3 regions of the Pantoea sp. SGAir0430 genome follow, and region 2 is predicted to be linked to each of the others. Evidence: riboswitches for the same ligand, from Rfam matches in the RefSeq annotation. Region 2 holds a riboswitch; each other region holds the start of a gene.
The links. A riboswitch is a leader RNA that binds a small molecule or an ion and turns the genes downstream of it on or off. The one in region 2 is predicted to bind thiamine pyrophosphate.
Positions count from the first base shown of each region.

Region 1: linked by a shared signal. The riboswitch ahead of E7738_RS21125 (LuxE/PaaK family acyltransferase) and the one ahead of thiC (phosphomethylpyrimidine synthase ThiC) in region 2 are both predicted to bind thiamine pyrophosphate.
Region 3: linked by a shared signal. The riboswitch ahead of thiB (thiamine ABC transporter substrate binding subunit) and the one ahead of thiC (phosphomethylpyrimidine synthase ThiC) in region 2 are both predicted to bind thiamine pyrophosphate.

Region 1 covers NZ_CP039428.1:445,228-455,256, forward strand. Annotated here, with positions in the region: gene E7738_RS21110 (M20 family metallopeptidase) at 1-241, shown strand, start outside; gene E7738_RS21115 (M24 family metallopeptidase) at 238-1,353, shown strand; gene ddpX (D-alanyl-D-alanine dipeptidase) at 1,416-1,958, shown strand; TPP riboswitch at 2,033-2,162, shown strand; gene E7738_RS21125 (LuxE/PaaK family acyltransferase) at 2,231-3,340, shown strand; gene E7738_RS21130 (acyl-CoA reductase) at 3,337-4,785, shown strand; gene E7738_RS21135 (SDR family oxidoreductase) at 4,805-5,578, shown strand; gene E7738_RS21140 (four-helix bundle copper-binding protein) at 5,638-5,970, opposite strand; gene E7738_RS21145 (con-10 family general stress protein) at 6,467-6,631, opposite strand; gene E7738_RS21150 (DUF892 family protein) at 7,122-7,628, shown strand; gene E7738_RS21155 (PDR/VanB family oxidoreductase) at 7,647-8,609, opposite strand; gene hpxD (molybdenum cofactor-independent xanthine hydroxylase subunit HpxD) at 8,620-9,651, opposite strand; gene E7738_RS21165 (LysR family transcriptional regulator) at 9,789-10,029, shown strand, end outside.
Region 2 covers NZ_CP039427.1:2,669,100-2,679,128, forward strand. Annotated here, with positions in the region: gene purD (phosphoribosylamine--glycine ligase) at 1-181, shown strand, start outside; gene E7738_RS12685 (DUF1481 domain-containing protein) at 210-875, opposite strand; gene hupA (nucleoid-associated protein HU-alpha) at 944-1,216, opposite strand; gene E7738_RS12695 (YjaG family protein) at 1,405-1,995, opposite strand; gene nfi (deoxyribonuclease V) at 2,058-2,726, opposite strand; gene hemE (uroporphyrinogen decarboxylase) at 2,729-3,796, opposite strand; gene nudC (NAD(+) diphosphatase) at 3,836-4,609, opposite strand; gene E7738_RS12715 (Rsd/AlgQ family anti-sigma factor) at 4,698-5,204, shown strand; TPP riboswitch at 5,356-5,456, shown strand; gene thiC (phosphomethylpyrimidine synthase ThiC) at 5,548-7,470, shown strand; gene thiE (thiamine phosphate synthase) at 7,470-8,117, shown strand; gene E7738_RS12730 (aminotransferase-like domain-containing protein) at 8,325-9,734, opposite strand; gene E7738_RS12735 (DUF1127 domain-containing protein) at 9,910-10,029, shown strand, end outside.
Region 3 covers NZ_CP039427.1:2,247,467-2,257,495, forward strand. Annotated here, with positions in the region: gene leuA (2-isopropylmalate synthase) at 1-881, shown strand, start outside; gene leuB (3-isopropylmalate dehydrogenase) at 884-1,975, shown strand; gene leuC (3-isopropylmalate dehydratase large subunit) at 1,980-3,386, shown strand; gene leuD (3-isopropylmalate dehydratase small subunit) at 3,390-3,995, shown strand; gene E7738_RS10870 (MFS transporter) at 4,200-5,381, opposite strand; gene sgrR (HTH-type transcriptional regulator SgrR) at 5,635-7,296, shown strand; TPP riboswitch at 7,367-7,460, shown strand; gene thiB (thiamine ABC transporter substrate binding subunit) at 7,507-8,493, shown strand; gene thiP (thiamine/thiamine pyrophosphate ABC transporter permease ThiP) at 8,469-10,029, shown strand, end outside.

The sequences.
Region 1 (10,029 bases), on a different replicon from region 2:
CTGGCAGACTGTGCGCGGCACGCCGCAGCCTACCGGGGTGATCACGCCGCCCGCCTTCTACGGTACCGATGCGGCGCACCTGTATCAGCATGCGGGCATGGAGGGCATCGTGTGCGGGCCCGGCGGCAAGTACAACACCATGCCGGACGAGCGCGTTGAGATCAGTGAATTTCTCGATATGGTGCGTATCTATCTGCTGGCGATCCTCGACATCTGCCAGCCGGTTGAACCGGCGTCATGATCGCCGACGCGCTGTCACGGCTGCGCAGCGCCATGCGCGCCGCCGACATTGAGGTGATGCTGATCGATCATGGCGAACTGCTGGCATGGTTAACCGGTTATACCGTGTCGGAAACGCGTTATCGTGCCTGTCTGGTGCCGTTGCAGGACGAACCGTGGATGGTGCTGCGCCAGCTGGATGTCGCGCCGTGCCGCGCGCAGTCACCGCAGCTGGCGATTGACGCGTACCGTGATGAAGACGATCCGTGGCTGGCGGTGGCGCAAAGCCTGACGCGGCGCGGCTATCAGCGGGCGCGGCTGGGCGCGGATTATGCATCCTACGGCATGACGGTGCATAGCTGGCAGCAGCTGGCGCGCCATCTGCCCGGGGTGCGCTGGTGTGATGTCAGCGGTCTCAGCGACCGGCTGCGCAGCGTCAAATTTCAGGCTGAAATCGCCAGCTTACGCCAGGCCGCCGGCATTGCCGATGCCACGCTTGCCCAGCTGAGTGCGCAGGTGCAGGGCGGCTGGCGCGTGCGTGATGTCGCCGCGCTGGCGGCGGCACAATTTCTGCGGCTCGGTGCTGACAGCGGTGAAACCGGACCGATTGTTATCGCCAGCGGCGACAGCGGATTTTTACATGCCAGCGGCCATGAGCAGCGTCTGCAAGCGGGCGATGTACTGCACGTTGAGCTGATCCCTAAAGTGCGGCACTACAGCGCGCGCCTGATGCGTCCGCTGATTGTCGGTGAAATCTCTGCGGCGCGCGCGGCGCTGGCACAACAGCTGATCGCCATTCAGGATCGCCAGCTGCAGGCGATGAAGCCGGGCGTTGCGGCCTGTACGGTGGATGCCGTCGCGCGTGAGGCGGTGCTCAGCGCCGGGCTGCGTGAGGATTACAGCAACATCACCGGTTATGCGCTGGGCCTGTATACGCGCACCCCGCGTCCGAGCGATTTCAGCTGCTGTTTTCATCCTCAGGCGCCGTGGTTACTGGAGGAAAACATGGTATTTCACATGTATATTTCAGCGCAGGGCCTCGCCTTCAGTGAAACCGTGCGCGTCACGGCACAGGGCGCAGAGCGACTCACCACGCTGCCGCGCCAGCCCTTTACGCTGCCGGCTAACAATTAACAGGATGATGTACAGTGCAGGACGTTGAATTAATCGATTTGGCTGCCACCTTGCCGGGCCTGATGTTTGATCTGAAGTACGCCACCGCCGATAACATCGCCGGGTATGCCATTTATCGCGACGCGCAGGCGCTGCTGCATCCGGATGCCGCCGCCGCGCTGCGCCGCAGCAGCGACATCGCCCGGCTGGCGGGATTTCGCCTGCTGGTGCTGGACGCGTATCGTCCGCAGCAGGCGCAGTGGCACTTGTGGGATGCCTGTCCGGACGCGGATTATGTGGTGCCACCGGCGCGGGGCTCGAATCACAGCCGCGGCGTGGCGATCGATGTGACGCTGATGGATGAGGCGGGCAACATTCTGGAGATGGGGACCGGGTTTGACGACATGTCTGCTGAGTCGCACCCGTTCCATCCCAACGTGCCGCAGCAGGCGCAGCGCCATCGCCTGTTGCTGAACGCCATCATGCTCGGCGGCGGTTTTGTCGGCATGCCCACCGAATGGTGGCACTTTGAACTGCCGGATGCGCAAAACTATCCGCTGCTCAGCGATCGCTTTGCCTGCGTCAGTCGGGCTGATCGCGCTCCTGTGAGTGATATTGCGCGTTAATAATCGCGTTGCTGAAGCGGGGGGTTCTGCGCCTTCCCGCCTTGACACGCCCTCCGTTCCGACCCCAGAATGCAGCTTGTTCCAAGGGGTGCCCTGTTAGAGGGCTGAGATTCTACCCGCGCGGCTGTCACGGCCGGCAACGTAGTGACCCTCTGAACCTGATCCGGCTAATACCGGCGTAGGGATGTGGAACCGGGGTCACTGCACGCCCTCATTCCCTCTTTGCGCCTTTCTGCGAATCCTGCGCATTTCTCAGGCCCTGGCTGGCCGTTATGCCGCAGTCCAAAGAGGGCACCTTCATGACCGAAGCGTCAATCATTGCCGCGCTGCTGGCGTTTATGCAGCGCGAAGAAACCACCGAAGCGGATTTCAACCAGCTGGCGCTGCAGCTGTTCGCGTGGCAATTCGAACACAATCTCCCATACGCCCGTTTCGCCCGCCAGCGCGGCCGTACGCCGCTGACGGTCAAACAGTGGCGGCAGATTCCGGCGGTGCCGATTACGGCGTTTAAAGATCTGACGCTGAGCTGCCGTCCGGTGGCGGAGATTCCCCACATCTTTATGACCAGCGGCACCACGGGGACCGGCCGGGGGCGCAGCTATCACCCGACGCTGGCGGTTTACGATCGCTCGATGCTGATCAATTTTCGCCAGCGCTTTATGGCCGGATATCCGCGCCTGCCGATGGCGATCCTGTTTCCGCACAGCAACGAGCTGCCGCACTCTTCGCTGGCCCATTATCTGACGCTGGCGATGCAAGAATGTGGCACGCCAGACAGCGAAGTGATGGTTGATGCGCAGGGGCTGAAACTGCCGCGTCTGATCGCCGTACTGGAGCAGGTGCAGGCCAGCGGCCAACCCTATGCCCTGCTGGGTGCCAGCTACAGTTTTGTCCATCTGCTGGACGAACTGGCGCGTCAGCAGCGGCGTTTCAGGCTGCCGCCGGGCAGCCGCATCCTTGACACCGGGGGTTTTAAGGGCCAGTCGCGTGAAGTTGCGGCGGAAGCGTTTTATAGCGCGCTGCAGCAGACGCTCGGCGTGCCGCGTTCGCACTGCATCAATATGTACGGCATGACTGAACTCAGCACGCAGTTTTACGATTCCGGCAATGAAATCTGCCCGCCGGTGAAATCCGGACCGCACTGGATCCGCACGCGCGTGGTTAATCCGCTGACCGGTGCGGACGTGCCGGAAGGTGAGACAGGCGTACTGGTGCATCACGATCTCGCCCATTTCAATTCTGTTTCCGCGATTCTGACCGAAGATGCCGGCGTGATGGTGCCCGGCGGGTTTCAGCTGCTGGGGCGCGTCGCGGGCGCGGATGCCAAAGGCTGCTCGCTGGCGATGGAATCGTTTCTCGCTGCCGCGCAGGCACAGGCATGAAAGTGTATGCTGGCCATCTGCCGGGCATCCGCCACAGCGAGGTAACGTGGCACAGCCTGCACTTTGGCCAGCAGGGCAGCGCGCTGGAAGTGTGCGTGCCGGTGCTGTCCGAGGCGCAGATTGCCACGCTGGCGGCCAGCGTTCGCGATAACGCGCGCCGCTACCTGCACACCCTGAGCGTAGCGCGCATTACCGCGTTGATTGATGAAGCCATCGCGCGCCTGCTTAACCGTTCGCACCCGTTGCGCCAGCAGGCGGAGCGGTTGCTGCCGCTGGTTACCGGCTATGACGCCGGGATGCTGCGGCTCGGTTTAACCGGCTATCTCAAAACCTTTCGTGAACCGCAGCTGCGGCGTTTTCTGGCGGAGGATTTCGGCAACGTGCAGATGCTGGACGATTTTCAGCCGCGGCCAAAAGGCGGCTTTGCCCGCGCGTTTGGTCCGCAGCTGTTGCTGCAGATCTGGGCCGGCAATGTGCCGGGTTTGCCGCTGTGGAGCCTGATTGCCGGCCTGCTGGTGAAGGCGGGAAGCGTGGGCAAAGTGGCGAGCGCTGAGCCGCTGATGGCGGGCTGGTTCGCCCAGTTGCTGGCGGAGATCGATCCGCAGCTGGGCGAGTGTCTGGCCGTTGTATGGTGGCAGGGCGGTGATGAACGCACTGAGCAGCAGTGGTTCCGCGAGGCAGACGTGGTGATGGCTTATGGCGGAGAAGCCGCGCTGACGGCGATGCAGCGGCGTCTGCCGCCAGCCACGCGCTTTCTGCCGCATGGCCACAAAATCAGTTTTGGCATGGTGGCGCGGTCGGCGCTGGACGTGCGGCGCGGTACGGCGCTGGCGCGTCAGGTGGCTTACGATGTGATGCGCTATGACCAGGCCGGCTGTTATTCGCCGCAGGCGCTGTTTATTGAGCGCGGCGGCCGGGTGTCGCCGCAGGAGTTTGCTGCTTACCTCGCTCATGAACTTGCCGCGCTGGCACAGCGCTATCCGCGCGCGACGCTGACGCTGGGTGAAAGTCAGGCTGTGGCCGCGTGGCGCAACGCGGAGGAAATGCGTGCGCTGAGCGGTGACCGCACGCTGTACGGTGATGAGCACGATGCCTGGGCGGTGGTGTACGTCGACAAGCCGGAGCCGTTACAACCGGGCGCGCTCGGACGCACGCTGAAGGTGATTGCCGTGGATACGCTGGAGGAGACGGTAAACTGGGTGGCCGCGCAGCGCGCGTATCTGCAAAGCGTTGGCCTCGCGGCCGCGCCCGAGGTGCTGTTTCGGCTGGCGGCGCAGCTCGGTGCGGCGGGCGTCACGCGCATCACGGCGCTGGGTAACATGACTTCACCGGAGGCGGGCTGGCATCACGATGGCCGTTTTAGCCTGCTGGATCTGGCCACCCTGTGCGAAATCGAACAGGCGGCGGAAACCGCCGCTGAACACTATGCGCCCTATCTTGACTGAGCGGGCGTGGAGAAACGCAATGAAATTCAGCAATCACACCGTGCTGGTGACCGGCGCCAGCCGCGGTATTGGCGCCGCCATTGCCCAGGCCTTTGCCGCCGAAGGCGCTTTTGTCGTGGTCAACTATTTACGTAATCACGACGCCGCTGCGCAGGTGGTGGCGGCCTGTGAAGCACAGGGCGGGGGTGCACTGGCGATTGCCGCCGATGTGACCTGCGCCGCACAGGTAGCCGATATGATGCAGCAGATCGACACCGCTACCGGGCGACTGGATGTGGTGGTGAACAATGCCTTCGCACCTTATCGCTTCGATCCCGACCGGCGCCAGCGCTTCTGGGAAACGTCCTGGTCTGCTTACCAGACGCAGTTTGATGGCGCAGTGAACGCCTGCTACAACGTGTGTCAGGCGGCCTTGCCGCTGATGCGCCGCCGCGCGCGCGGCAGCATCATCAATCTGGTGAGTGATTTGATCGCCCGGCCAGCGGTGGCTTATCACGACTATATCACCGCAAAAGCCGCGCTGACGGGCTTTAGCCGGACGCTGGCGGCCGAACTGGGGGCGCTGGGCATTCGGGTGAACTGCGTGGCGCCGGGACTGGTGTATCCCACCGATGCCAGTCAGTATACGCCAGAAGCGGTCCGCCACGCGCTGACGGCGCAAACGCCGCTCGGACGACTGGCGCGCGCCGCGGATATCACCGGGCCGGTGCTGTTTCTGGCATCAGCATGGAGCGAATTTGTCACCGGCCAGACGCTGTATGTCGATGGCGGGTTGGTGATGCAGGATCATTAAGCCAGGTCGCCAGTCGCCGCACTGGCGACCTGCCACCGCCCTCCCGGTACCTCTATCCGTTATTCCGCCATGCCCACCGTCATGCAGCTATCTGCGCACTGCAGGCAAATTTCCGCACAGGTCTGACAGTGTGGATGCTGGTGCTTCTGGCACTCCCAACCAGCCAGCTGACAGGCCATCGACGTGATGGTACAGAGCTGCTCGCTCAGTTCACTCTGAGCAGCCAGCAGTTGTGCGGTTACGCGACACAGCGCCGCGCACTGCTGATTGAGCGTAATGCAGGGACTCATCTCACTGGCATCAGCATCCAGCAGACAGGCTGCTGCACATTGGTCGCAGGCGGTCGCGCAGCGATAGCACAGCGCAATACAGTCATTGAGGTCAGCGTTCATGCGTTTCCCTTAGCGTCAGGTTAATAGCGACGCAATAGTGAGCGTGAATGGAGAATTTAGCTAAAAGCGGGGTGATATCAAGCGGATAGCGGGTAATTAATCCATGTAAGGTGCATTGCGTATGCAATAATTCCTTAAATATTGCGGAGTTAGCCAATTGTAAGCTTGTGTATATATATCAGCCCGGGTAATTAACGCAGATTAAATAAAAGTGTACAACTCTGCGTGGCTTGTACAAATATAGGGTGACTGAAGCTGATAGTTAGATAATCAATGATTTAATTTTAGGATAAATAAACTGAAAAGCGGTCGCCTGATAAGCGAAGCGGTAAATAACGCAGGATCGCTGAAGATTTGATCGATTAATTGTTTTCGGATGGGAAAATTACTCTCCTGACAAGGTTAGACGTGCGTTTAAGCGAAGCGTAAACGCGATGTCAGGAGAGCACAGTGCAAAAAGTTATCGAGGTTAAATCAATACAAAGATGGGGAGTAGTTATTTACGACGACTGATCTTTCCTCCCTTCCTGCCGGCTTCAATGGCGCGCTGTGGGTCATTTTTGAAGTTACCACCACTGACCTGACCGCCTTTGCGGCCTGCTTCAGCCGCGCGCTCCTTATCGGCGGCGAAGTTGCCTGAACCCCCACGACGTTGCGTCACTTTTTCTTCCTCTTCAGGTTTCTTCTTTGGATCCTTCATTTTTTCCTCTCTGTTCATACCCGCATGAAGCAAAAATAAATGTAGCGATGTTTTTACCATAATCAAGCCAGGAATAATCTTAACTTTTAATTTACAGCACGTTGGTTGTTTAACGATGAGTCAATTTCAGCTGATTTATTCCGGCAAATCATTTGGGGGGGAATTGTTAACATTTTACTTTCATAAAGGGAAGCGTTCTTTTAGCGGCGCTAATGTGAATTGATGACGTTATGACAATTAACCGCTGTCGCATTTCTTAAAAACCTTTCTTGCACAGCCCGGCTTGCTTGCTACGTTTAATTAAGTTGTTCGCCTGGACTTAATTAGCGCTTCGCTTATTTTTCAGATAACCAGCCTGAAAGCGATGAGGTCAAAGCGTGCTGCCCGATCAGGGATCCATCTCTGACGCCGTTGAGGTAGATCGCCCGTGTCATTCACTTTGGAGCAAACCATGACGAAGGAATCTGTATATCTGGACTGGCTGCGCGATGCGCATGCTATGGAGAAACATGCGGAGAGCCTGCTGAAGGCGGCTGCATCACGTCTGACGGATCATCCCGCGTTGCAGGCGCGTATTGAGCAGTATCTTGAGCAGAGCCGTGACCAGCAGCAGCAGGTGAAAACGCTGCTGCGCCAGTATGACAGCAGCTGGTCGGTGCTGAAGGAGTCGTTAGGCCGGATGTCGGTGGTCGGTCAGGCCGCCAGCGACATGCTGCAGGATGAAGAGGGCATCCGTGTGGCCGTCAGCAGCTACGTGTTCTGTAACTATAAAATCGCCACCTACTCGACGTTGCTGGTGGCCGCAGAGCAGGCGGAAGAGGGGGAGGATGTCAGGATTGTGCGGCGCATTCTGCAGCAGGAAAGCCAGATGGCCAGCTGGCTGCTGCAGCTGCTGCCACAGGCGGCAGAGGAAGCCATTGTGCTGCGCACGGAACCTGAGCTTTCCGGCACGGATTAAGTCATCCTGCGGCGCGCCCTAGAGATCAATCACCAGTTCCGCCGATTTGCTGCGCGAGCAGCATAAGGCGATGTACTGCTCCGGGGCGCTTTTTTCGCTGTCAGACTGCACGGTATCGCGGTGATCGATCTCTCCAGCGGTAACCCGCGTCAGGCAGGCGCCGCACATGCCCATCTCGCAGGAGAGCGGAACGTCGACGCCATGCTCGAGCAGCACCGTGGCAATGGTTTTGTCAGGCGGAATGGTACATTGCTGCCCACTGCGTGCCAGCGTCACGGTAAAGCCTTCTTCAGCCCCAGCCTTGCGGGCGACAGGTTTGAACGCTTCAGCGTGTATGTTGGCGCTGTCCCAGCCGCGCGCCAGCGCCTGCTGCTGCATGTGCGTCATAAACCCTTCCGGCCCGCACAGGTACAGATGCGTGTCGGCGGCAGCATCAAGCAGTTCCGCCGGTGGATAATCACGGGCGCTGCGGCCTTCGCTGCTGTACCAGATTTCACAAAATCCATGCTGGAAACGCTGCGCCAGTTCGGCGGCAAAAGCTTCATCACCGCGCTGGCGCACAAAGTAATGCAGCACAAAAGGCACGGCGGCGGCCTCCAGCGCCAGCGCCATGGCGTACAGCGGCGTAATGCCAATTCCGGCCGCCAGCAAAATGACTTTAGCGGCTGGTTGCAGAGGAAACAGGTTGCGCGGTGGCGAAATCGCAATCGTCTGGCCGGGGCGCAGCGTGTCGTGCACGTAGCGCGATCCCCCGCGTGATTGCCCGTCGCGCGCAATACAAATCTGGTAGCCGCGCGCGTCATCGCAGCGTCCGGTCAGTGAGTACTGACGTATCAGGCCATCACGCAGGTGCACATCAATGTGCGCACCGGGTTGCCAGTCCGGCAACGGCTGGCCATTTTCCGCCACCAGCGTCACGCTGAGATTGTGACGTCCCTGACGATACAGGCCATCCACCACCACATTCAGCAGATCACTCATCGTTGCCTCCTTACACCAGGAAAAATTCGCCGAAGCCCATGCGCTTCAGGCCACGGCGATAAGCAATGGAGCTGCGATCGGCCGGAATATGCGCTTCCAGAGCGAGGTCAAGCGGCAAACGCTCCGGCTGCTGGGTTTCCACCATCAGGCGGTCTTCTTCGAACACGCGCTGATTGAAGGCGTGCACCTCTTCGACCGGGATGTGCAGGTCAAAATTACGCGCGATGGGCGCGAACATGCGCGTTTTGCGCGCCGACACCGGCGACGCGGCGTTCATGATCACCAGGCGCGATTCGCCGGGGAAATGAATGGTCAGCGTGGCGGTAAACGGCAGGTGCATCTCGAAATGACGCAGCCAGCTAAATCCTTCCGGCGCCTGCTGCGGACTGTCAGCGGCAAAGTTACTCACTGAACTCCAGTAATCCACGGCAAAACCGGTCTCGGTTTCGACCGGGTTATAGGCAGGTACTACCTGGTTGTTGGGATCGGCGAAGGTTTCCGTGTGCACCCAGGCGAAGTGCGCCACATCCAGAAAACCTTCTACCTGGCGTCCGGCAAAGCCGTTGACGTCAAAACCGGGGCAGTTGATCTGTTGAAAACCGGCATCATCCCAGTGCGGCATGGTGGGCAGCGGCGCGGGCTGGTCAGCATCCGGCGCGAGGCACACCCAAATCAGACCAAAGCGTTCTTCCACCGCATAGCTGATCAGGTTGAGCTTGGCTGGAATCGGCTGATCGGGGCTGGACGGAATGCGGTTGCAGCGGCCATCGGCACCAAAACGCAAGCCGTGATAAGGGCAGACGATTCCCTCTTCATCGTGAAAACCCAGCGTCAGCGGGACGCCACGATGCGGGCAAACGTCGCGTGCCGCTACCACCTGACCCTGCAGACGATACAGCACCAGCTGCTCGTCAAGCAGCACCGCTTTGGTCGGTGCGCCGGCGATATCACAGGAACGGGCAACCGGATGCCACTGTCGCGCCAGACGCAGCCAGTCATCAGGTTCAAACGTGCAGTGTGCGGGAGGCGTAATGTTATTCATGCTGTTGTCCTGTCAGGTGCTCACACAAGGCGAAATAGAAGGCTTCATTTTTGTCAGGACATTGTTAATATGCTTGCCTGTGCAAATCCATCAGCAAGAATGCAGCCAGGTGTTGCAAAAAACCGTACAGGTGAGCAATGAGCCCGTTTTCCCGCTTTGCCGTCTATTTTGCCGAAGTGGCGCGCAGCGGCAGTTTGCGCAAAGCCGCTGAGCAACTGCACGTTTCCGCTTCTGCCATTAACCGGCAGATTCTGCAGGCGGAAGAGAGTTTTGGTACGCCGCTGTTTGAGCGTTTGCCGGAAGGGCTGCGCATGACCACCGCCGGAGAATTGCTGTATGACGATGTGATGCGCTGGCAGCGTGAGTTTCGCGTCACGC
Region 2 (10,029 bases):
CGGCACCACCCTGAAAGATGACCTGGTGGTGACCAGCGGCGGTCGCGTACTGTGCGTGACTGCGCTGGGTGAAGATGTGGCGGCAGCGCAGAAGAATGCCTACGCGCTGGCACAGCACATCTCATGGAACGGCAGCTTCTGCCGTAATGATATCGGTTACCGCGCGATTAACCGCAAGTAAGCCCCCGGCGGCGGCCAGCTGGTCGCCGCTAAAAATCAGCCTCTTTCGGCTGCCAGCGGCACTCATCTTCCGGCGTGGCACGCAGCAGTTGAATCCCCTCTGGCGCTTCCAGCCACGACAGGGTAATCGGCTGTTGCTGCCCCTGCTGTTGTCGATACAGCGTCGCCAGCGTGTCGCGATCGAACGCCACATTCACCTGCTGCCCCTCACAGTCACGGACCTGCGTACCGCCCTGCCAGTGCCCCTGCCGCAACAGTACCCGGCCACTCAGCAGTGCATTGCTCTGCGCCAGCATGCGCTGCGCGTCAAACCGGTACAGCTCGACGCTGTCGGCGCTGACGGCTTCACGCCGGCCAGCCAGCTGTCGCTGCATAAAATTGAGGTTGCCCTGATGGTCGAAACGCAGGGTTACGTCGTCCGGCTGCTGGCCAGTGACGTGCCGTTCCACGCTCAGCAGTTTATCCGCCTGCCAGATATAGTCGGTGGTTTCCCGGCTATCGCCATTGAAAGGGGTGTAGACAGTACGCAGATGGACGGCTTCGTGGTCGCCGTTTTTACGCCAGATTCGCACCGTGCCACGGTCAGACAGATAGCCGCTGGCGGTGAAAGCCGGAAGATCGGGAGTGGCACTGCAGCCGGTGAGTAATACCCCGAGGAGGATGGCGCAGAGGCGCTGAGGAGAGATGTTCAGCATAGCAGGCCCCGGTAACAAAAAGGGGCGAAATCGCCCCTCTTTTAAAGCTAAACCGCGATGCGGAAAACTTACTTAACAGCGTCTTTCAGTGCTTTACCAGAGACGAACGCTGGCACGTTAGCTGCAGCGATTTTGATCTCTTTGCCAGTCTGCGGGTTGCGACCGGTACGCTCAGCGCGGTGGTTCACTTTAAAAGTACCAAAACCAACCAGTTGTACAGCATCACCTTCTTTCAGAGACTCAGTGATCGCAGCCAGGGTAGATTCCAGCGCAGCTTTAGCCTGGGTTTTAGACAGGTCCGCTTTCTCTGCGATCACATCAATCAGTTGAGTCTTGTTCATAAGTTATCCTTAAAGTGTATTTATCGCTTGCTAAGCAACGAGTGCGAGGGAAAAGCCATATTCTGGCACTCTTCAGCCTGCACGCACCGATAGCCACAATTTTCAGCCCCCCAAATGTAGACCAGACAGGGGGCTGATGTGAAGCCTCCAGGCGCGGTAATTCGGGCCTGAAGTCACGTTTTCTCGCCTTATTGCTGAAAATTTATACCGATGTTACTGATTCCGGCTTCACGCAGGTCTGCACGTAGTCCTTTGATTAGCTCCAGGTCCCGTTCTTCGCACTCTGCCAGCAGGCGAAAAATCTCCCACTGCAGGTCCCATTCGTCAATTACCGCCTGGTTGTCACGCAGCTCTTCGTCGCTCATTTCGCGACCGGCCTGGGTCATTTCAAGGATGGCCACGGTGGTGATCGACGTGCGGCTGACTTCGATGGCGTGCTCCAGCGTTTCACCGCTCAGCTGCGCGTGCAGGAGTTCACTCAGCGCCACGCAGGCGTCAATCGCCGGGTGCACGCCGTAAACGTCAAAGTCGTCACCGTTTGGGATCGCCGCTTCCAGTTTCTCCAGCTGGCTGTCGAAATTGATTTTGGCATCCTTCACCGTCAGGCTTTCCCACACCAGGTCGAGAATGCGGCGATAGAGCTGCGGATCGGCAAACTCGGTCTGCTGACAGAAGGCCCAGTAATTGGGGAACATCCGCTCGCACAGACAGGCCATAAAGGTCATGTGCTGCCAGCTTTCCAGCTTCGCCAGACGCAAATGGACGGGGTTCTGTAACATCAAACTTACTCTCGGTAGATTAGCTGGCGGCAGTGTACCGCAAAAGCCGCGCACAAACAGCGTTAGCGCGCATTTTGCCACTTCACAAAAGCGGGACGGCCAGATGCCACGGCATCGGCCCAGCGCGTTGGCTCCGGCAAGCGGTAGCCAGCCATGCAGGCCTCAACCCAGTGCAGTGCGCTATCGAGGCTGACGCGGTGGCCGGTTGAGACAAACAGCGGGTTGCAGCGCGTCTTGCTGCGCCACACCCAGGCAATCTGCTCGCCTTTATCCATCAGCGGCTGACGACTGCCCGGTGCCGCATCCAGCTCAGCGAAACGGCCGCACAGGCGCTTTTTCGCTACGCCGATGGTTGGCACATCCAGCAGCGAGCCGAAATGCGCAGCAACGCCCAGCCGGCGCGGATGAGAGATGCCATGGCCGTCGACGAACAGCAGATCGGGCCGCTGCGACAATTGCTGCCACGCCGCCTGCAGGGCTGGAATTTCGCGAAACGAGAGAAAACCGGGGATGTAAGGCATGGTGGTCGCGACACGCGCGATGCGATGCTCCACCAGCGTTAATGAAGGGTATTCGAGGATCACCAGGGCGGCGCGCGTTACCTCGCCGCCCTGTTCAAAACCAACATCGGCGCCGCCAATGAAGCGCGGCGGCAGTACGTCAAAATCATCCTGCCGCACCACGCTGGCGGCGAGCTGTACCTGTTGCTGTCGTAGTGCGGCTAAATCCATGCTTATCCCTGATGATATGGTCGTGATAACCGATGCACCGCCTCCACAAACACGCCAGCGTGCTCTGGCGGAACATCCTGATGAATCCCGTGACCGAGGTTGAAGACGTGGCCTTCGCCTGCGCCAAAGCCTTCCAGAATCCCCGCCACTTCCTGCTCAATTCGTGCAGGGGGTGCATACAGCATAGACGGATCCATGTTGCCCTGCAGCGCGACTTTATCGCCCACGCGGCGCCGCGCTTCGCCAATATCAGTGGTCCAGTCAAGGCCCAGCGCATCACAGCCGGTGGCCGCCATCTCTTCCAGCCACTGGCCGCCGCCCTTGGTAAACAGGGTGATGGGCACGCGTCGTCCTTCGTTCTCATGCAGCACGCTGTCGACGATTTTGTGCATGTAATAGAGCGAGAATTCGCGATAGTCGCGCCCGGTCAGCACGCCGCCCCAGGTATCAAACACCATCACCGACTGCGCACCCGCTTTAATCTGCGCGTTGAGGTAAAGGATCACGCTCTCTGCCAGCTTATCCAGCAGCGCGTGCAGCGTCTGCGGCTCGGCATACATCATCTTCTTGATTTTGGTGAAAGCCTTGCTGCTGCCGCCTTCTACCATGTAGGTTGCCAGCGTCCACGGGCTGCCGGAGAAACCGATCAGCGGCACTTCGCCTTTGAGGTTGTGACGGATGGTGCGCACCGCATTCATCACGTAACCCAGCTCCTGCTCCGGATCCGGCACCGGTAGTTTATCCACATCGGCACGGCAGGCGATGGGGTGAGAGAAACGCGGGCCTTCGCCGGTCTCAAAGTAGAGCCCCAGGCCCATCGCATCCGGAATGGTCAGGATATCGCTGAAGAGGATCGCGGCATCCAGCGCATAGCGGCGCAGCGGCTGCAGGGTAACTTCGCACGCCAGCTCCGCGTTCTTACACAGCGACATAAAATCACCGGCCTCAGCGCGCGTGGCTTTGTATTCCGGCAGGTAACGCCCGGCTTGTCGCATCATCCATACCGGGGTGATATCCACCGGCTGGCGTAACAGGGCGCGCAGATAACGATCGTTCTTCAGTTCACTCATAATGGGCTCTCTCATGCTAAGGCCGGCAGTGTAGCATTTTCACGCCGCGCTGGCGCGACACAGCGCAACCGTATCTTCAATCAGCCGGCGCGCCACAGTGCCCGGCGGCGGCAACAGGGGCAGATCGTCGTAGCGATACCAGCCAGCATCCAGCAGCTCTTTACCATCGTGCTGCAGCTCGCCGCCATCGTACTCCGCCATGAACGCCATCATCAGCGAGTGCGGGAACGGCCACGGCTGCGAGGTCACGTAACGCACATTTTTTACCCGCACGTTGCTCTCTTCCATCACCTCGCGGGCCACCGCCTGCTCCAGCGTTTCACCGACTTCGACAAAACCGGCCAGCACGGTGTAGATGCTGTTGCGATGGCGTGCATGGTTTGCCAGCAGGATCTCCTCACCGCGACGAATCGCCACAATGATGCAGGGGGCGATTTGCGGATAGTAGCGCTCGCGGCAGTGGCTGCACAGGCAGGCAAATTCGCGCTTGCTGTGCTGCATTTCATGGCCGCAATAGCCGCACCAGCGATGCGAACGGTAGAACTCAGCCAGCTGCACGCCGCGCCCGGCGAGCTGAAACAGACCGACATCTTCGTCAATCAGCTGGCGCACCGAGGCCATATTGTCCGGACGCGCTTCGCATACCAGCCAGACGTTTTCGCCCTGCCACTCGCCAATCACTCTGCCGCTGCTGCCGGTCAGGCCAAACTCGCCGGATAAGCCATGCGGCAACTCGCCTTGCGGCAACCAAAGTTTCTGCGCGGAGCTGACAATCCACCAGCCAGCGTCTACGCTTGAGATCTCACGTTGCATCTTAATCGTTGTCCTTAGCGTCAAATGGCACGCTGAAATCCTGATGTTAAGTGTGTAATAAACAACTATAACTCACCTGGAGCCCCGTATGCTTACCCAGTTAGATAACCTGACCGAGCGTGTAGGTGGCGGTAATGAATTAGTCGACTCATGGTTGCGCGCCCGTCGACAGCTGCTCGTCACCTATTACGAGTTAATTGGCATGAAGCCGAACAAAGAAGCGCTGACCGCGCTGGATGAACAGGCGCTGGATGCGTTTTGCCATCGTCTGGTGGACTATCTCTCTACCGGCCACTTCAGCGTTTACGAGCGCATCATCAGCGAGATGTCCGGCGACAGCCCGATGATTGCGGCGGCGCAGATCTATCCGGCGCTGGAAGGCAATACTGAACGGCTGATGCAACTGTATGACAGCCATCTGCAGCAGGCCATTAATGACGACAACTGCGTGGATTTCCAGCAGGCGCTGTCAGAAGTGGGCGAAGCGCTGGAGTCACGCTTTACGCTGGAAGACAAACTGATTCAGCTCGCCTGGGATAACCAGCTGGCGCGCCCGCCGGTGGCCAACGACAGCACCATTGCTCGTCCGGCCTGAACCGCTGCAGTTGTAAAAGACTTGTTATTCTGGAAAAGCCCTTTTATGCTGAATGGGCTTTTTTATTGTCTTTTTAACGACAATCCACAATCAAACTTTGCGATATAAGCGCAGCGTGCAGCAGTCAGTAAAGTCGCTTATCGCGTAAAACGTAAACTTGTCGGAGTGCCCTTAGGGGCTGAGACCGTTAATTCGGGATCCGCGGAACCTGATCAGGTTAGTACCTGCGAAGGGAACAAGAGTAGATGTGATCAGCACGGTGCAGTCAGGCGCCCGGCACCGTTTCTGTTACTCCTTCCGGACTCCGGACAAGCAGCTTCCCCTTGTTTTCAGGAAACTTGCTATGTCTGATGCTAAAACCTCACGTCGTGAACAACGCGCGCAGGCGCAAAAATTTATCGATTCGCTCCAGGGAACCGCCTTCCCTAACTCCAAACGGATCTGGATCAGCGGCAGCCGCGCGGATATCCGCGTCCCGATGCGCGAAATTCAGCTCAGCCCGACGCACACCGGCGGCAGCAAAGATCATCCGCAATACGCAGAAAATGAACCGGTGCCGGTGTATGACACTGCCGGTGCCTATGGCGATCCCCACGCGACCATCAACGTGCATCAGGGTCTGGCAAAATTGCGCGCCGGCTGGATCGCCGAACGCAACGACAGCGAAACCATCAGCGCACTCAGCTCAAGCTACAGTCAGCAGCGGCTGGCGGATGACGGGCTGGATCATCTGCGTTTTGAACACCTGCCGCTGCCGCGCCGGGCCAAAGCGGGTCGCCGCGTCACGCAGCTGCACTATGCGCGTCAGGGCATTATCACGCCGGAGATGGAGTTCATCGCGCTGCGCGAAAACATGGGACGTGAGCGTATCCGCAGTGCAACGCTATTACAGCAGCACGCCGGTCACGGCTTTGGTGCGCAGCTGCCGGAGAATATCAGCGCCGAATTCGTGCGCGCTGAAGTGGCCAGCGGCCGCGCCATCATTCCTGCCAACATCAATCACCCGGAATCGGAGCCGATGATCATCGGCCGCAATTTTCTGGTGAAAGTCAACGCCAACATCGGCAACTCGGCGGTAAGTTCGTCGATTGAAGAGGAAGTGGAAAAACTGGTGTGGGCCACGCGCTGGGGGGCAGATACCGTGATGGATCTGTCGACCGGCCGCTATATCCATGAAACGCGCGAGTGGATTTTGCGCAACAGTCCGGTGCCGATCGGCACGGTGCCAATCTATCAGGCGCTGGAAAAGGTCAACGGCATCGCAGAAGATCTTAACTGGGACATTTTCCGCGATACCCTGCTGGAACAGGCTGAGCAGGGCGTTGATTACTTCACCATTCACGCGGGCGTGCTGCTGCGCTATGTGCCGATGACCGCACAACGGCTGACCGGCATCGTGTCGCGCGGCGGCTCAATCATGGCGAAGTGGTGCCTGTCACATCATCAGGAAAACTTCCTCTACCAGCATTTCCGCGAAATCTGTGAAATCTGCGCCGCCTATGATGTCGCGCTATCGCTCGGTGATGGTTTACGTCCCGGCTCGATTCAGGACGCCAACGACGAAGCCCAGTTTGCCGAACTGCGTACCTTAGGCGAGCTGACGCAAATCGCCTGGCAATATGATGTGCAGGTCATGATTGAAGGCCCCGGTCACGTGCCGATGCAGATGATCCGCCGCAATATGACCGAGCAGCTGGAACACTGCCATGAAGCGCCGTTTTATACGCTGGGCCCGCTGACGACCGATATCGCGCCGGGCTACGATCATTTTACCTCCGGGATTGGCGCCGCCATGATCGGCTGGTTTGGCTGTGCGATGCTGTGCTACGTCACGCCGAAAGAGCACCTTGGCCTGCCGAATAAAGAGGATGTTAAGCAGGGGCTGATTACCTACAAGATCGCCGCGCACGCAGCCGATCTGGCTAAAGGCCATCCCGGCGCGCAGATCCGCGACAACGCCATGTCGAAAGCTCGCTTCGAGTTCCGCTGGGAAGATCAGTTTAATCTGGCACTCGATCCGCATACCGCGCGGGCCTATCACGACGAAACCCTGCCGCAGGAATCCGGCAAAGTGGCCCACTTCTGTTCCATGTGCGGCCCCAAATTCTGTTCAATGAAAATCACCCAGGAAGTGCGCGAATTTGCCGCCCGCCAGCAGGCTGAAGCCCAGCCGATAGCGCTGGGCATGGCGCAAATGTCCGATGCCTTCCGTAGCCGTGGCGGCGAGCTGTATCACGCCGCCGATGCCCTGAAAGAGGAAAAATGATGACTGAAGCCTTCCCTGCCACCGCGCCAAAACTGGGGCTCTATCCGGTTGTCGACAGCGTGTTGTGGATTGAACGCCTGCTGGCAGCCGGCGTGCGCACCCTCCAGCTGCGCATCAAAGATGGCGATGATCGCCAGATTGAAGCCGCAGTACGCGATGCCATCGCCCTGGGCAAACAGTACGGCGCGCGGCTGTTTATCAACGATTACTGGCGCTTAGCGATTAAGTACAACGCTTATGGTGTGCATCTTGGTCAGGAGGATCTGGATGTGGCCGACCTGGACGCTATCCGCCACGCCGGCTTACGCCTGGGTCTGTCGACACACGATGACGCCGAGCTGGATCGCGCGCTGGCGCTGCGTCCGTCCTATATTGCGCTCGGCCACATCTTTCCGACACAAACCAAAGAGATGCCCTCTGCGCCGCAGGGCATAGCCGAGCTGAAGCGCCATCTGGCGCGGCTGCAGCACATTCCCACCGTAGCGATTGGCGGCATTTCGCTGGCACGCGTGCCGGAGGTGCTGGCGACCGGCGTCGGCAGCATTGCCGTGGTCAGCGCGATTATCCAGGCGGAAGACTGGCAGGCGGCGACCCGCCAGCTGCTGGCGCTGGTAGAATCCCCAGAGCATGTCGCAAAAGCGTTGTAACTGACTGCAACGGCGCTAAAAATCCGCGAATACGGCGCGCAAACGGCAGCAGTCAGGGCTGGCGCGACCGGGGACAATCGCTAAAGTGAGCCTGCCCGCTGTCGCTTGCAGCGGGCCAGGGCTGGCTTCCCCGACTCTCTGTCCGGCCCTGCCTTTCCACCGTTATTCTGTCAGGGAGGTAGTATGGCGCGTTTCCGCACTGCAGGCCTACATGGCACGCTCCACGGCTGCGCCGAGGCTGGCAATCGCCTGCTCGGTTTGCTCATTCATTGGCAGACCATAATTGAGGCGCAGGCAGTTGCGATATTTACCCGCCGCCGAAAACAACGAACCGACCGCCACCTGGATTTTCAGCTCCCGCAGTTCCGCATTCAGCCGCACCGCATCGAAGGCTTCCGGCAGCTCAATCCACATCAGGAAACTGCCCTGCGGCCGCGAGACGCAAATACCGCAGGGAAAATAGTGGCGCACCCAGCAGCTAAACGTCTCATAGTTACGCTGATACACATGGCGCATGCGGCGCAAATGCGGCAGGTAATGGCCCTGACGAATAAACTCTGCGACCGCATACTGCGGCTGCGTTGCCGTCGAACCGGTGCCAATATATTTCATGTGCAGTACGCGATCGCGATAGCGTCCCGGCGCGACCCAGCCCACGCGCAAGCCGGGCGCCAGGGTTTTGGAAAACGAGCTGCACAGCAGCACGCGGCCATCCATATCCAGCGATTTGATGGTGATCGGACGCGGATACTCCCACGCCAGCTCGCCGTAAACATCATCTTCAATGATCGCCGCGTCAAAGCGCTGCGCCAGCGTCAGCAGCGCGCGCTTACGCGCTTCCGGCATGATAAATCCAAGCGGATTATTACAGTTGGGTACCACCACCACCGCTTTGATTGGCCACTGCTCAAACGCCAGCTCCAGCGCCTCAAGACTGATCCCGCTGACCGCATCGGTAGGGATTTCAATGGCGCGGATGCCCAGACCGCGCAGTGTCTGCATGGTGCCGTGAAACGCTGGCGACTCGACGGCAATGATATCGCCTGGCTCGCACACGGCGCGAATCGACACCGACAGCGCTTCATGGCAACCGGTAGTGATGACAATATCTTCCGCCGTCAGCTGACAGCCGCTGTCAATTGTCAGCCGCGCAATCTGCTCGCGCAGCGCTGCCACGCCGAGCAGGCTGTCGTAGTTGAGCTGATCAATGTCCTGCTTCTGCGCCATGCGGCCCATGATTTTCCACAGCGGCTTGAGCGTCGGCTGGGTCAGGTCCGGCATGCCGCTGCCCAGCTGCAGCACGTCGCCATTAATGCGGCTGCTCAGCAGCTCCAGCACCGATTCCCACTGGGTGATCTCAACCGGACGCTGTACGGGTCGGGTCATCGCGGGCACCGGCGGCGTGGCTTTACGGGTAGCGACAAAATAGCCGGAACGCGGCTGCGGCACGATAAGCTGCTTCTCTTCCAGCAGATGATAAGCCTGCTGCACGGTGCTGATGCTGACACCGTGCTCAATGCTGAGCGTACGCACCGAGGGCAAGCGTTCGCCGCTGCGATACAGCCCCTGCTCAATACGGTCTGAAAGCAGACAGGCCAGATGTTGATAGCGCGTCATTGTGTGCCTCGCTGCGTTAACGGTGATCAAAAATCAGTACAGATGACGCCTATTTCTACCATTCAGATCGGTACGGGCGCAATCTGTATGTTAAAGATAAGTGATTTTTGAATCTGTATTGCATTCGCCATCAGAGGGAAAATGTTGTTCAGACATCATACTGAGGGCTGGGATTATGGAATTCGATCAGAACCGGGCGGCAAAACCGTTCAGCGTGACCTTACTCGATATCTTCCGTGGCGGCGTGCGCGCAATCAAACGCTGGCAGGCCAGGCGGGAAACGCGGGAGATTCTT
Region 3 (10,029 bases), 420 kb from region 2:
CGCTGAACGGCCTGGGCGAGCGCGCCGGTAACTGTGCGCTGGAAGAGGTGATCATGGCGATTAAAACCCGTCAGCAGATCATGAACGTGCACACCAACATCAATCATCAGGAAATCTACCGCACCAGCCAGATTGTCAGCCAGATCTGCAACATGCCGATTCCGGCCAACAAAGCGGTGGTCGGTTCTAACGCCTTCGCCCACTCTTCCGGCATTCATCAGGATGGCGTGCTGAAGAACCGCGAAAACTACGAAATCCTGACGCCAGAGTCGATTGGCCTGCACAAAATTCAGTTGAACCTGACCTCCCGCTCCGGCCGTGCCGCCGTGAAGCACCGTATGGAAGAGATGGGTTACAAAGAGTCCGATTACAACCTGGATACGCTGTACGACGCCTTCCTCAAGCTGGCGGACAAAAAAGGCCAGGTGTTCGATTACGACCTGGAAGCGCTGGCCTTCATTAATAAGCAGAATGAAGAGCCGGAGTACTTCCAGCTGAACGAATTCAACGTGCAGACCGGCTCCAGCGTCACCGCGACGGCGTCAGTACAGCTGGGCTGCGGCGAAGAGGCCAAAGCCGACGCCGCCACCGGTAACGGTCCGGTTGATGCCGTCTACCAGGCTATTAACCGTATCACCGGCTTCGATGCTGAGCTGGTGAACTACAAGCTGACCGCGAAAGGCCACGGCGAAAACGCGCTGGGTCAGGTCGATATCGTGGTCAACTACAACGGGCGTAAATTCCACGGCGTGGGCCTGGCGACCGATATCGTCGAATCCTCGGCGAAAGCGATGGTGAATGCCCTGAACAACATCTGGCGGGCAAAGCAGGTCGAAAAAGAATTGCAGCGTAAATTTAAAGATCAGAAGGAAACGGTGTAACTATGACTCAGTCTTATCATATTGCGGTAATGCCAGGCGACGGAATCGGTCCGGAAGTGATGGCGCAGGCCATGAAAGTTCTCGACGCGATTCGCGCGCGCTTCGATATGCGCATCACCACCAGCGAATATGATGTCGGCGGTATCGCCATCGATCGTCACGGTGAACCTTTACCCGCCGCCACCGTGGCCGGTGCTGAGCAGGCTGATGCCATTCTGTTCGGCTCGGTCGGCGGTCCAAAATGGGAACACCTGCCGCCAGCTGGCCAGCCTGAGCGCGGTGCGCTGCTGCCGCTGCGTAAACACTTCAAACTGTTCAGCAACCTGCGCCCGGCGGCGCTGTATAAAGGTCTGGAAGCATTTTGCCCGCTGCGCAGCGACATCGCCGCCCGCGGCTTCGATATCCTGTGCGTGCGTGAGCTGACCGGCGGCATCTATTTCGGCCAGCCGAAAGGCCGCGAAGGCAGCGGCGCGCATGAACGCGCTTTTGATACCGAGGTCTATCACCGTTTTGAAATCGAGCGTATTGCCCGCAACGCCTTCGAAGCTGCGCGCAAGCGTCGTAACAAAGTGACTTCCGTTGATAAAGCCAACGTGCTGGCGACCTCAGTGATGTGGCGTGAAATCGTCAACGAAGTGGCAAAAGATTATCCGGATGTGCAGCTGAGCCATATGTACATCGACAACGCCACCATGCAGCTGATTAAGGATCCGTCGCAGTTTGACGTTTTACTCTGCTCGAATCTGTTTGGTGACATTCTGTCGGACGAGTGCGCGATGATCACCGGCTCGATGGGCATGCTGCCTTCGGCCAGTCTGAATGAAGAGGGCTTCGGCCTGTTCGAACCGGCGGGCGGTTCCGCACCGGATATCGCCGGCCAGAACATCGCCAACCCGATTGCGCAGATTCTGTCGCTGGCGATGCTGCTGCGTTTCAGCCTGAACGCTGATGCCGCTGCGGATAGCATTGAGCGCGCGGTAAGCCGTGCGCTGGAAGCGGGCCATCGCACCCGTGATTTGGCCGGTGACGGCCCTGCCGTGAGCACCGATGAAATGGGCAGCATCATTGCCGGTTACATCAGCGAGGAAAAATAACAAAATGAAAAGCTTATACCAGAAGTTATTTGATGCACATGTCGTTCACGAAGCGCCAGACGAAACGCCGTTACTGTATATCGATCGTCACCTGATTCACGAAGTCACCTCGCCGCAGGCGTTTGACGGTCTGCGTGCGCACGGCCGTAAAGTGCGCCAGCCGTCGAAGACCTTTGCCACCATGGACCACAACGTTTCCACCCAGACCAAAGACATCAACGCCTCGGGTGAAATGGCGCGTATCCAGATGCAGGAGCTGATGAAGAACTGTGCTGAGTTCGGCATTCAGCTGTATGACCTGAACCACCCGTTCCAGGGCATTGTGCACGTGATCGGTCCTGAGCAGGGCATGACGCTGCCGGGCATGACCATCGTTTGCGGCGACTCGCACACCGCAACGCACGGCGCCTTCGGTTCCCTGGCGTTCGGTATCGGCACCTCCGAAGTGGAGCACGTGTTCGCCACCCAGACCCTGAAACAGGGCCGGGCGAAAACCATGAAGATTGAAGTGCTGGGCGAAGCTGCGCCGGGCATCACCGCCAAAGACATCGTACTGGCGATCATCGGTAAAACCGGCAGCGCCGGCGGCACCGGTCACGTGGTTGAATTCTGTGGCCCGGCGATTGAAGCGCTGAGCATGGAAGGCCGCATGACGCTGTGCAACATGGCGATTGAGATGGGCGCCAAAGCGGGACTGGTGGCACCGGATGACACCACGTTTGCCTATCTGAAAGACAAGCAGTTTGCGCCGAAGGGCGAGCAGTGGGAACAGGCGGTGGCTTACTGGCGCACCCTGAAGTCCGACAGCGACGCGCAGTTTGACGCCGTCGTGACGCTGAATGCTGCCGATATCGCGCCGCAGGTCACCTGGGGCACCAATCCGGGCCAGGTGATGGCCGTGGATCAGGCCATCCCGAATCCGGCCTCGTTTGCCGATCCGGTTGAACGCGCTTCCGCCGAGAAGGCGCTGGCCTATATGGATCTGCAGCCGGGCATCAAACTGACTGAGGTAGCGATCGATAAAGTGTTTATCGGTTCCTGCACCAACTCACGTATCGAAGATCTGCGCGCGGCTGCCGCGATCGCCAAAGGCCGCAAAGTCGCGCCGGGCGTGGTTGCGATGGTGGTGCCGGGTTCCGGTCCGGTGAAAGCGCAGGCTGAAGCCGAAGGCCTGGACAAAATCTTCCTCGAAGCCGGTTTTGAATGGCGTCTGCCGGGCTGTTCGATGTGCCTGGCGATGAACAACGATCGCCTGAATCCGGGCGAGCGCTGTGCCTCAACCAGTAACCGTAACTTTGAAGGTCGCCAGGGTCGCGGCGGTCGCACCCATCTGGTGAGCCCGGCGATGGCTGCTGCGGCGGCGGTAACCGGTCGTTTTGCCGACATTCGTGAATTGACTCAGGGAGCTTAAGCCATGGCGAACAAATTTACCCAACACACCGGGATTGTGGCCCCACTGGATGCCGCAAACGTCGACACCGATGCCATCATCCCGAAGCAGTTTTTGCAGAAAGTGACGCGCACCGGCTTTGGCGCGCACCTGTTCCACGACTGGCGTTTTGATGATGATGCCGGCACCCAGCCGACCGCCAGCTTCGTGCTGAATAAGCCGGAGTTCAAAGGCACCAGCATCCTGCTGGCGCGCGAGAACTTTGGCTGCGGCTCCTCGCGTGAACACGCGCCGTGGGCGCTGACCGACTTCGGTTTTCACGTGGTGATTGCGCCGAGTTTCGCCGACATTTTCTACGGTAACAGCTTTAACAACCAGCTGCTGCCGGTGAAGCTGAGCGAAGAGCAGGTCGATGAAATGTTCAAACTGGTGGCCGCGCAGCCGGGTATCCGCTTCACCGTGGATCTCGAAGCGCAGACCGTCACCGCCGGCGACAAGGTTTATAGTTTTGAAATCGACAGCTTCCGCCGTCACTGCATGATCAACGGCCTCGACAGCATTGGCCTGACGCTGCAGCATGAAGCGTCCATCGCCAGCTACGAATCCAGCCAGCCAGCGTTTCTGCGTTAAGGTTTACCCGGTGCGCAGCAAGGCGCACCCTACAGCAAACGCGTCAGTAATTAGGTCGCTATTTATAGCGACCAAAGATGCTTAAATGCACAATGCCCTGTAGGGTCGCCATTTATGGCGACCAAAAATGTGCAAAACATGCCCGAAACGCGCAATGCCCTGCAAGGTCGCCATTGATGGCGACCTTCAATCTCCACACCGCCCTCACTGCGCATCGCGTACCCGCGCCGCCAGCACCAGCGCCACCACCGCCATCACTAACGCCAGCCAGTACACCGACTCATGACCAAAGCGCTCACTCAGTATCCCCTGAATCAGGCCGGCGATAATCAACCCGGTTGAAATCGATGTGGTGAACATGGTGGTCGCCGCACCGGCACGGCCCGGCATCAAATCCTGAAACCACAGCATACCTATGCCGGCGATGATGCCGATAAACGCGGCATTAAACAGCTGCAGCACCATCAGCGCGGTTTGAGAACGGAATAGCACCAGCCCGAGATAAAATACAATCGCCGCCACCAGCGCCAGCAGCATCAGCTTGCGCTTGCCGTAGCGCTTCGCGTAATGGCCGGCCAGCAGCATGATCGGGATCTCCAGCCCGGCAGCGGTGCCCATCAGCAGCCCTGCCAGCTTCTCCGGCAGGCCAAGGGTTGCGCTGATATACAGCGGCATATCAATGATATACATGGTATTACACGCCCACATCACCACCGAGGCGATAAACAGCAGCCGCACCTGGCTGTCTTTCCACGGGCTGAGCTGCATCAGCACCTGCTCCGGCGTGGCGGCGATGCGCGGCACCGAGGGCAGCGTGCGCCAGATCAGCAGCATACTCAGCAGAAAAATCACCGCCGCCACGCAGAACAGCGTGACGAAGCCGTAGTTGAGCGCCAGCGCGAACGACAGCGGCGGCCCAATCACCCACGCCAGCGACAGCTGCGCGCGCATCACCGAACTGAACATCACTACTTCACGCGCCGACTGATCGGCATATTCACGCGCCAGCGCGAAGATCTGCGGAATCGCCACGCTGGCCAGCGCCGACAGCAGCACGCCGAGGGTGATGAGCGTCAGATAGTGACGGTTAAAGGCAAACAGTAGCGCGTTGGCCACCGCCATCAGGCAGCAAAACAGGATCAGATGACGGCGATCGCCACGGTTATCCGAACGCTTCGCCATCAGCAGGCTGATCACGATCCCGGCGACGGCGTTGATGGTAAAGAACAGGCCGACCCAGAACGGCCGCACCTGCACCTCGCGCGTCAAAAACAGGCTGAGCGTTGGCGCCTGTAACGCCCCCGCCACGCCGACCATAAACGACACCGCCATAAAGGAGAGGTAAACCGGATTCAGGCGGCGCGGCCGCGGTAACAGCGATTTCATGCAGAAATCCCTTTGAGGAAAAAGACCGGGAAAAAACAGCGTAGAAGATTCCACAGCAAAACGAAAAAAGCCAGCAGAGAAAAACTCCGCTGGCGGTGAAATTGCACCCTACTCAGAAAAGGTTCCACGTCGGCGGAACCGCTGGCAGAGCGCCATTCATTGCTGAATGCCTCCCGCTCTTCCATTGCCCGCCAGTATGCCTCTAATATGGGGCAGGAAAAACTGAGCGAAGTCGAGAAGGAGTTCCCCTTTTATGTCCTCTGCGCGTCTGCAACAGCAATTCATTCGCCTGTGGCAACACTGTCAGGGCCAGGATCAGGAAACCACGCTGAGCGAGCTGGCTGAACTGCTGCACTGCTCACGCCGCCACATGCGTAACCTGCTGAACGCCATGCAGGCGGCGGGCTGGCTGATCTGGCAGGCTGAAGCCGGTCGCGGTAAACGCTCGCTGCTGAGCTTCTGCTATACCGGACTGGCGCTACAGCAGCAGCGCGCCGAAGACCTGCTGGAGCAGGATCGCATCGACCAGTTGGTGCAGCTGGTGGGCGATAAAAACCAGGTGCGGCAGATGATTGCCGCGCACCTTGGCCGCAGCTTTCGCCAGGGCAAGCATATTCTGCGCGTGCTCTACTACCGGCCCCTGCCTAACCTGCTGCCCGGCTCGCCGCTGCGCCGTTCAGAAACCCATCTGGCGCGACAGATATTCAGCGGCCTGACGCGTATAAATGAGGAAAAGGGGGAAATCGCCGCCGACATTGCCCATCACTGGCAGCAAACCTCTCCGCTGCACTGGCGCTTCTTCCTGCGGCCGGCAATCCGCTTTCATCATGGTCGCGAGCTGGAGATGGAGGATGTCATCGCCTCGCTGGAACGGGTGCGCAGCCAGCCGCTGTTTTCGCATATCGACCAACTGCACTCGCCGGCGCCGTGGACGCTGGATATCCATCTCAGCCAGCCGGACTGCTGGCTGCCGTGGCTGCTGGCCAGCGTCAGCGCCATGATTCTGCCGCGTGAGTGGCCGACGCTGCGCCACTTCGCCCGTCAGCCCATTGGCACCGGTCCGTACAGCGTGGTGCGCAATCAGCAAACCCAGCTGAAAATCGCCGCGTTTGATGACTACTTCGGCTACCGCGCGCTGATTGATGATGTCTCGATCTGGGTGCTGCCGGAGATCAGCGATGAGCTGGTCTACGCCGGTGTAAAACTGGAAGGCGAAAACGACGACGAAAAATCGGAAGAGAGTCGTCTCGAAGAGGGCTGCTATTTTCTGCTGTTCGATCAGCGCTCTGAACGCGGGCGCGATGCCGGTTTCCGCCGCTGGGTGAGCGATCTGCTTAACCCTATCGCGCTGCTCAATCATGCCGGCGTCGGCTATCAGCGCTACTGGTTCCCGGCTTATGGTCTGCTGCCGCGCTGGCACCATCGGCGCGATATCACCCCAGCCCACAAGCCCGACGGCGTGACCCAGCTGACGCTCAGCTGGTACAGCCACCACGTCGAACACGAGGGCATCGCCAATGCGCTACGGCCGCTGCTGGCGCAGCAGGGCGTCGAGCTGATTACCCGCGAAGTGAGCTACGAAAGCTGGTTCGACGGCGCGGGCGAGAGTGACATCTGGCTGGGCAGCGTCAACTTTACCCTGCCGCTCGACTACGCCCTGTTCGCTCAGCTCTACGAGCTACCGCTGATGCATCACTGTATCCCGCTGGACTGGCAGGCCGACGCCGCGCGCTGGCGTGAGAAAGCGCTGCCGCTGGCGGAGTGGAGCAAACAGCTGGTAAACAGCGACTATCTGCATCCGCTGTTTCATCACTGGCTGCTGCTGGAGGGCCAGCGCAGCATGCGTGGCGTGCGGCTGAACACGCTCGGCTGGTTTGACTTCAAGTCCGCCTGGTTCGCCCCGCCGGAGCTGTAAAAAGGGCAGCATGAGACAACACGACCGGCAGGTGAACCTTTCGCGTTGTCATGTAAATGTCTAGAATATGTCGTTCTCAACGGGGTGCCGGTTAACTGGCTGAGAGAGACCCGTCGAACCTGATCCGGCTCGTACCGGCGTAGGGATTTGAGATGCTCCGCCCTCAGATCCTTTGCGACGCAACCTTACCTTCCCCTTAAGGAACGCAAAGTGTTAAATAAAGTTCTGCCCCTGTTGCTGCTGATCGCTGCGCCGGCTCTGGCGGCCAAACCCGTCCTCACCGTGTATACCTACGACTCGTTCGCCGCCGACTGGGGCCCCGGTCCTGCAGTGAAAAAAGCCTTTGAGGCCCGGTGCGGCTGTGAGCTGAACTATGTGGCGCTGGAAGATGGCGTATCGCTGCTTAATCGCCTGCGCATGGAAGGAAAGAACAGCAAGGCCGACGTGGTGCTGGGGCTGGACAACAACCTGATTCAGGCGGCGGAAAAAACCGGCCTGTTCAGCAAAAGCACGGTGGATACTCGTGCACTACAGCTGCCGGACGGCTGGCACAGTGACACTTTTATCCCGTTTGATTACGGCTACTTTGCGTTCGTTTACGACAAAAACAAGCTGAAGAATCCGCCGCACAGCCTGAAGGAGCTGGTCGAAAGCCCGGAAAAATGGCGGGTGATTTATGAAGATCCGCGCACCAGCACGCCGGGGCTCGGTCTGCTGCTGTGGATGCAGAAAGTGTACGGCGATGATGCGCCGGCGGCCTGGCAGAAGCTGGCCAGCAAAACCGTGACCGTCACCAAAGGCTGGAGCGAAGCTTATGGTCTGTTCCTCAAAGGCGAAAGCGATCTGGTGCTGAGCTACACCACCTCGCCGGCTTACCACATTATTGAAGAGAAAAAGGATAACTACGCCGCCGCGCCGTTCAGCGAAGGCCACTATCTGCAGGTAGAAGTGGGCGCGCAACTCGCCAGCAGCAAACAGCCGCAGCTGGCGCAGCAATTCATGCAGTTTATGGTGTCGCCAGCGTTTCAGAGCACCATTCCTACCGGCAACTGGATGTATCCGGTGATCAAAAGCGATTTACCCGCCGGTTATCAGGCGTTACCGGTGCCCGCGAATGCGCTGCAATACACCCCGACAGAGGTGGCTGACCATCGCGCGGCGTGGATTAGTGCGTGGCAGCGCGCCGTCAGCCGCTGATGCCCGGCTGGCTGCTGCCCGGAGCGCTTAGCGCACTGCTATTGTGTGCGGTCGCGCTGCTGGCGCTCGGTGCCCTGCTGCTCGCCGCGCCGGCCACCGACTGGCGCGCGCTGCTCAGCGATAGCTATCTGCACCATGTGCTGGCGTTCTCCTTTGAACAGGCGCTGCTGTCAGCGCTGCTCTCGGTGCTGCCAGCCATTCTGCTGGCCCGCGCGCTCTATCGCCGCCGTTTTACCGGCCGCACCCTGCTGTTGCGCCTGTGCGCCATGACGCTGGTGCTGCCGGTGCTGGTCGCCGTATTCGGTCTGCTGAGCGTCTATGGGCGCAGCGGCTGGCTGGCGCAGCTGTGTGCCACAGTCGGTATCGACTATCACTTCTCGCCCTATGGCCTGCAGGGCATTTTGCTGGCGCACGTGTTTTTCAATCTGCCGCTGGCGACGCGCATGCTGCTGCAGGCGCTGGAGAGCATTCCTGGCGAGCAGCGCCAGCTGGCGGCTCAGCTCGGTCTGCGCGGCTGGTCGCTGTTTCGCCTGCTGGAGTGGCCGTGGCTGCGCCGTCCGCTGCTGCCAACGGCAGCGCTGATCTTTATGCTGTGCTTCGCCAGTTTTGCCACCGTGCTGGCACTGGGCGGCGGTCCGCAGGCCACCACGCTGGAGCTGGCCATTTATCAGGCGCTTAGCTTTGATTACGATCCCGGCCGCGCCGCGCTGCTGGCACTGTTGCAGCTCGGCTGCTGTCTGCTGCTGGTGCTGCTTAGCCAGCGCTTCAGTAAAGCGATTCCGGCCGGTAGCCAGACGGTGCGCGGCTGGCGCGATCCGCAGGATTCCTGGCGCGCACGCGTCGCGGATACGCTGCTGATTACGCTGGCGCTGCTGTTACTGCTGCCACCGCTGGCGGCGGTGCTGGTCGACGGCTTACGCGGCGGCATTGCCGGCGCGCTGCAACAGCCCGCGCTGTGGCAGGCCACGTGGACGTCGCTGCGTATCGCACTCGGTGCCGGTGTGCTGTGCGTGCTGCTGACCATGATGCTGCTGTGGAGCAGTCGCGAACTGCGCCAGCGTCAGCAGCGCTTCGCCGCGCAGGCCATGGAACTCAGCGGGATGCTGATTCTGGCGATGCCGGGCATCGTGCTGGCGAGTGGGTTCTTCCTGCTGTTCAACGCCACCGTTGGCCTGCCGCAGCGTGCCGATGCGCTGGTGATCTTTACCAACGCGCTGATCGCCATCCCCTACGCCATGAAAGTGCTGGAAAATCCGATGCGCGATCTCAGCGCGCGCTACGCTCAGCTGTGCGCCTCGCTGGGCATCAGTGGGTTTACTCGCCTGCGGCTGATTGAACTGCGGGCGCTGAAACGTCCGCTGGCACAGGCGCTGGCCTTTGCCTGCGTGCTATCGATTGGGGATTTCGGCGTGGTGGCGCTGTTCGGCAGCGCCGATTTCCGCACCCTGCCGTTTTATCTGTTCCAGCAGATTGGCGCCTATCGCGGTGCCGATGGCGCGGTGACCGCGCTGCTACTGCTGCTGTTATGCCTGCTGC